DNA from 2 places in the Lysinibacillus sp. 10T31 genome. Region 1 is predicted to be linked to the other one. Evidence: predicted binding sites of a transcription regulator. Region 1 holds the regulator's gene; the other holds the start of a gene.
What was found. The regulator LexA, encoded in region 1, represses DNA repair genes until DNA is damaged. The targets are predictions, from matches to a motif close to CGAACATATGTTCG.
Positions count from the first base shown of each region.

Region 2: recA (recombinase RecA) is a predicted target of LexA. The motif match lies at 1,838-1,851, and genes of this name have one in related genera.

Region 1 covers NZ_JBFTHS010000035.1:7,403-10,834, reverse strand. Annotated here, with positions in the region: gene AC1DCY_RS18740 (prepilin peptidase) at 1-748, shown strand, start outside; gene AC1DCY_RS18735 (gamma-glutamyl-gamma-aminobutyrate hydrolase family protein) at 844-1,566, shown strand; gene lexA (transcriptional repressor LexA) at 1,718-2,335, opposite strand; gene yneA (cell division suppressor protein YneA) at 2,498-2,812, shown strand; gene AC1DCY_RS18720 (YneB family resolvase-like protein) at 2,809-3,432, shown strand, end outside.
Region 2 covers NZ_JBFTHS010000002.1:56,421-59,852, reverse strand. Annotated here, with positions in the region: gene pgsA (CDP-diacylglycerol--glycerol-3-phosphate 3-phosphatidyltransferase) at 1-150, shown strand, start outside; gene AC1DCY_RS01540 (competence/damage-inducible protein A) at 168-1,424, shown strand; gene AC1DCY_RS01535 (hypothetical protein) at 1,597-1,776, shown strand; gene recA (recombinase RecA) at 1,934-2,998, shown strand.

The DNA of each region.
Region 1 (3,432 bases):
AATTGCTTATACAATTACAGTTTTACTATTTGGGCTCGTTCTTGGCTCATTTTTTAATGTAGTTGGCTTACGTGTGCCTTTGAAGGAGTCTATTGTGCGTCCACCCTCGCATTGCACTTCTTGTAAGAGACAGTTGACGGCACTTGATTTGGTGCCTGTTTTGTCTTATTTATTTTTAGGTGGGAAATGCCGTAGCTGTGGGCAAAAAATTTCTTGGATTTATCCACTGATGGAACTTTTAACAGGCGTATTATTTGCCTTTGCTTATTGGAAATTAGGCTTTAGTGCAGAATTTTTCGTAGCGCTTTTATTAATTTCATTATTAGTTATTATTGTTGTATCAGATTTTGCGTATATGCTTATCCCTGATAAGATACTATTATTCTTTTTACCATTGCTAGTTTTGGGACGAGTGATATCTCCTTTGTCTCCGTGGTGGGACAGTATAGTTGGTGCTGTGGTAGGTTTTGGCATATTATATTGTATAGCTGTTCTATCAAGAGGTGGAATGGGTGGTGGCGATATTAAATTATTCTTTTTACTTGGGCTCGTACTCGGCACAATACATGCAATTCTGACGCTATTTTTAGCAGCCGTAATTGGCATGATTGTTGGGATAGTTGTGTTAAAGGTACGCGGGCAGGGAAGAAAAACGCCTATACCATTCGGACCGTCTATTGCTCTAGCTGCAATTATTATCTATTTCTATGGGGATGCGTTGATGAATTGGTACTTCGGATATTGGTAATTAATCCAGTGAGGGATTCCTTCAACGATTAATAATCTTCACCAATCAGGCTTTTACAGGAGTTAATGCAAGATAAAGATCATGGAGGGGATAAGATGAAACCAATTATCGGTATAACGGCTTTTGCAGAGGATGATTTGTCCTCAAGATTAAATGCTGCTTATAGCAAAAGTATAATTGAAGCAGGGGGTATTCCACTTATAATTCCACTTGGAGTTGAAGAGGATGTAGCACAAATTTTATCTTTAACGGACGGATTATTACTATCGGGTGGCTATGATGTACATCCATTCCTCTTTAATGCAGAACCTACACCAAAATTAGGGAAGGTTCATCCAGAAAGAGATTCAGTGGAGCTTGCTTTAATTAACGCGGCCAATATTCGGAAAATGCCGATTTTCGGAATCTGTCGGGGGCTTCAAATACTAAATGTTGCGTTTGGAGGCACAGTCTATCAGGATATTGATAGTGAGTATCATAGTAAAAAATTAATAAAGCATGTGCAACAAGCGGCAAGAGGCGTTGCAACACATTATGTTAATCTATCACCTGACACATTATTAAAAACGATTATTGAGGAAGAAAAAATTGCTGTGAATTCATTTCATCATCAGGCAATAAACGTAGTAGCTGAAAAGTTGAAAGTGATAGCAAAATCTAGTGATGGTATCGTTGAAGCGGTAGTGCATGATGAATTACCATTTTGTCTAGGAGTACAATGGCATCCTGAAGAGCTAGCCATAGCAGGAGATGAAATATCAAAGAAACTATTTGCTGCATTTGTAAAGGCAAGTTTGAAATTTAAGGTAGAGTCATAAAACTTTATAAGCATTTTGTAAGGTGTAAGGAATCCATTCAAAAGTGGGTTCTTTTTTAGTGTATAAAATGGTTCAAAACATAAGAAAAAGAGGAATATGCTCATTATGTGAACATAATATCCTCTTTTTATATTTTAATATTGAGATACTTTTAATGTACACGACGATATAAACCTACAACATGTCCCAAAATAGAAACTTGATCTACGATAATTGGCTCCATCGTTGCGTTTTCAGGCTGTAAACGGAAATGACTTTTTTCCTTAAAGAAACGCTTTACAGTTGCTTCATTTTCTTCAGTCATTGCTACGACAATATCACCATTATCAGCTGTTGATTTTTGTTTAACAATAACTAAATCTCCGTCTAAAATGCCAGCTTCAATCATTGATTCACCCATAATTTCTAGCATAAATAATTGATCTTCACTTGTCCCATAAATATCTGGTAGTGGGAAATATTCATCGATATTTTCAACAGCAGTTATCGGAGAACCTGCAGTAACCTTCCCAACTAATGGGACATGAATAACATGTTGCTTTTGAATAGAATCCTCTGGTTCTAGAATTTCAATAGCACGTGGTTTAGTTGGATCGCGTCGAATCAAGCCCTTTTGTTCTAAACGAGCTAAATGTCCATGAACTGTTGAGCTTGAAGCAAGTCCAACTGCTTCACCAATCTCACGTACAGACGGTGGATACCCCTTTGCTCGTACTTCTTCTTTAATGAACTCTAATATGGCCTCTTGTCGTTTCGAAACTTTTTTCATAATTGCTCACCTCTTTTTTTATTCATTCTACTTATTAGTAGTATAACAGAATGCGAACACTTAAGCAAACATAGGTTCGAAAAGTGTTTGACAAAAACATTTGTTCGTACTATTATGAGAACATACATTCCGAACAAACATTCTTGAAAAGGGGTTATAAACATGAACTGGTTAAAGAAAAATCCACATATTACAACTTTATTAGGAGCTTGTCTACTATTTGCAGCATATCTTTTTATAACAGACCCAGGCGATGTAACATACACAGAAATTGAAATTGCACATGGTGATAGCTTATGGTCGTTAGCCGATCAATACCGTGGTAAAATGAAAACGGATGAATGGATTAAGCTTGTGAAAACAGAAAATGAATTATCGAACGTACAAATCATTGCTGGTAAATCACTAGTTATTCCAGTAGTGGGTGACCAACCCTACCCTATAAATTCAATTGAAATTGCGAGAAACGAAAAATGATAATGAATCAACAATCGGCCGTTGTCTATTGCCGTGTGAGTACAGAAAAAGAGACACAAAGTTCCTCGTTAGAGCGTCAGCAAGAGGAGTTGATGCGCTATGCTAAAGAACAAGGATACGAAGTCAAGCGTGTTTTTAAGGACAAGCATAGTGGCTATGATGTGGAACGTGAAGGTTTACTAGAAATGCTCGATTTCATAAAAGAAAAAGAAATAAATGCATTATTTGTGCAGGATGAAACACGTTTAGGACGTGGAAATGCTCGAATGGCAGTATTGCATTTATTGCAGAAAACGGAAACTGATGTTTTTTCTATGCGAGACGAGGGACCTTTACAATTAAATGAAATGGATACGATGCTCCTGGAAATTTTAGCAATCGTTGAGGAGTACCAGCGCAGAATCCATAATGCTAAAATACGTCGTGGCATGCGTCGTGCCGTTGAAAATGGTTATCGCCCGGAAAACAATTTATCTAACCGTGGAAATCCAAATGGTCAAGAACGTAAGGATGTTCCTGTAGAAGAAATTGTCAACCTACGTAATCGTGGCTTCACCTTTGAGGAAATCGCCATGACTCTTAGAGGACTAGGCTTTGATGTAAGCAAAGCTACAGTCCAT
Region 2 (3,432 bases), on a different contig from region 1:
ATCGGAGCAGCACTTTTACACAATACAATCTTTACACTTATTGGTATTCCATTCGATACAATTATGCTATATATTGCATTGTTCTTTACACTATGGTCTGGATGGGATTATTTCTATCTAAATCGACGTGTCTTACTTGAGTCTAAATAAGAGAGGTCTTGAGGATCATGAATGCTGAAATTCTTGCGGTTGGCTCAGAGTTATTGCTTGGTCAGATTTCGAACACAAATGCAAGATTTATTTCTAGTCAGTTGTCCGAGTTAGGGATCAACGTGTATTATCACACTGTTGTTGGAGATAATGCACAACGTTTAGAAGAGGCTATTTCCGTTGCGGAGACTCGTGCTGATTTAATCATTTTCTCTGGTGGGCTTGGACCTACAAAGGATGATTTAACAAAGGAAACGATTGCGCGCCATCTTGACGTTTCTCTCGAATTTGATGATATCGCACTGGTTAATATTGAGCAGTTTTTTGCAAAACGAGGACGTCCAATGACGGATAATAATCGTAAGCAGGCTTTAATACTAGCGGGTAGTGAGGTGCTTGCAAACCATCACGGTATGGCACCTGGCATGATATTAACAAAGGATGGGCGTACGTATATTTTACTTCCAGGGCCACCAAAAGAGCTTGAGCCAATGTTCCAGTTTGAAGCAAAGCCAAAGCTTGGTGCGATGTTAAATGCTGGAGGGGTAATTACATCGCATGTTATGCGTTTTTATGGAATTGGAGAGGCGGAGCTTGAGGTTCGTGTCCAAAATATTTTAGATTCGCAAACAAACCCAACTGTTGCTCCACTTGCTTCTGACGGTGAGGTTACATTACGTGTAACAGCCAAAGCAGAAACGGAGCAAGAAGCGCAGCAGCTTATTGCCGCAAAGGTAGCAGAGATTCAAGCGCTTGTTGGGAACTATCAATACGGTATAGATGATGATTCTCTTGCCTCTAAAACAGTAGAAATGTTACTAGACAATAAGTTAACAATTTCTGCAGCAGAAAGTTTAACAGCGGGATTATTTCAGTCAGAGCTTGCTGAAATACCAGGTGTAGGGGATGCCCTTGTTGGTGGCGTTGTTACGTATACTGAAGAGGCTAAGATTAAACAACTAGATATTTCTAAGGAATTATTAACTACACATGGGATTGTAAGCAGTGAATGTGCAGCGGCTATGGCTAGTGCTGTGCGTAAAAAATTTGGTACAGATATAGGTATTGGATTAACAGGTGCGGCAGGTCCTACAGCCCATGATCATCAACCAGTAGGGACGGTTTGGATTGGTCTTGCCATTGGCGATGAAAAACCGATAACGTATTTACTTCATTTATCGGGTATGCGAAATACAAACCGACTGCGCGCTGCGAAATTTACTTGTCATTACTTAATGCAGCTTTTGGAAGAAAGAGGCTTTAAAAAACGTTAATCAATTCTGCCCGGCATAAATATAGGTTCATCATCAAAAGTTGTAGATAAGATTTTTGTTAAAATGTTTACTTTGTAAATAAGTTGATTGGAGTGGAGGCTCGGCGACTCCTCGGGGATTAGCGATTAGAGGAACGAAGGCTAAAACCATCACGTCCTGTGATAACGCCTTCGTGACCAACATCCTGTTGGCCCGAGACCCTGCAGCGAAGCGAAGCGGCCCCAGGAAGCTCTGCTCTGTGCGAAAGCGAAGCGGCAGCAACAAATGTTTTATCTGCGCGAAAGCGAAGCGGCAGCGGCAAAGCGCCCAGCCGGAACGGAAATCAACCACACATTTTGATGATGATCCATAATATAGTTAAAATAGAAATTTGGGTAATGGAAAGTTACCCAAATTTTTATTTTGAAGAAAAACGAATAAATGTTCGCTTTTTTCTTGCGTCTTCTCTTAAAAACAAGTATAGTAGAGATAGAGAAAAACAGTGAACAGTTTTCGAAGGAGGAAAATGAATGAGTGATCGTAAAGCTGCCTTAGAACAGGCGTTAAAACAAATTGAAAAGAATTTTGGCAAAGGTTCTATCATGAAACTTGGCGAAAAGACCGATTTAGAAATCGCTACATCTTCAAGTGGTTCGTTAGCACTTGATGCTGCATTAGGTGTTGGTGGGTATCCACGTGGACGTATTATTGAAGTATACGGCCCTGAATCATCAGGTAAAACAACGGTTGCTCTTCATGCCATTGCAGAGGTTCAGGCAAATGGTGGACAAGCAGCGTTTATCGATGCTGAGCATGCGTTAGATCCAATCTATGCACAAAAATTGGGCGTCGATATTGATGAGCTTCTATTATCTCAACCAGATACAGGAGAGCAGGCGCTTGAAATTGCAGAAGCATTAGTGCGTAGTGGTGCTATCGATATCATCGTTATTGACTCAGTAGCAGCATTAGTTCCGAAAGCGGAAATCGAAGGAGATATGGGTGATTCGCATGTTGGTTTACAAGCGCGTTTAATGTCTCAGGCCTTACGTAAGCTTTCAGGTGCTATCAATAAATCAAAAACGATTGCTATTTTCATTAACCAAATACGTGAAAAAATTGGTGTAATGTTCGGAAACCCAGAAACAACACCTGGTGGACGTGCACTTAAATTCTATAGCTCCGTTCGCTTAGAAGTACGTCGTGCAGAAGCTATTAAACAAGGCAATGACATTATGGGTAACCGAACAAAAATTAAAATTGTGAAAAACAAAGTAGCACCACCATTCCGTACAGCTGAAGTTGATATTATGTACGGTGAAGGAATTTCAAAAGAGGGCGAAACAGTCGATTTAGGTGTTGAACTTGACATCGTTCAAAAAAGCGGTTCTTGGTATGCTTACGGTGATGAGCGCCTAGGTCAAGGTCGTGAAAATGCTAAACAGTATTTAAAAGAAAATCCAGCTGTACTAGACGACATCGCAAATAAAATCCGTGCTTCTTACGGTATTGCATCATCATCTTACACAATTGCTGCGCATGATGATGAGGAAGAAATGGATGATGAATTAAAGCTTCTTCTAGAAGATAAATAATATAAATGCATTGTTCCCACTCTTTATAGTGAGAGCAATGCATTTTTTTGTTTACACATACTGGGGAATATGGTTTTATAATATTTATTAGGGTATCCATTCATTTAGCTCATCACCGAAAGTGGTTGGCCATAAAGAGAAATGGGGAAGCTTCATATTTTCGTTTTGTAAAAATAATTCCTAAGTACTGCTTCTAGGCATTAATGTTAAAAGTTAAAATAAGCGTTAGTGTAAAAAGCATTAGGTAATTAATTCTCTTAATGGATATGGCTGACTTTTTTTCTTTGGAGGGCGAACAGATGACCGACTATCCTTGACAGAGCTTGAGGCTAGCTATACAATTAAATATGTATAATTTCTGAATTATGACTTTAAATAGGCAGTACATTCTGACTTCATTTATAATGGCCTTTAAAGACCTATTAAATGAAGAT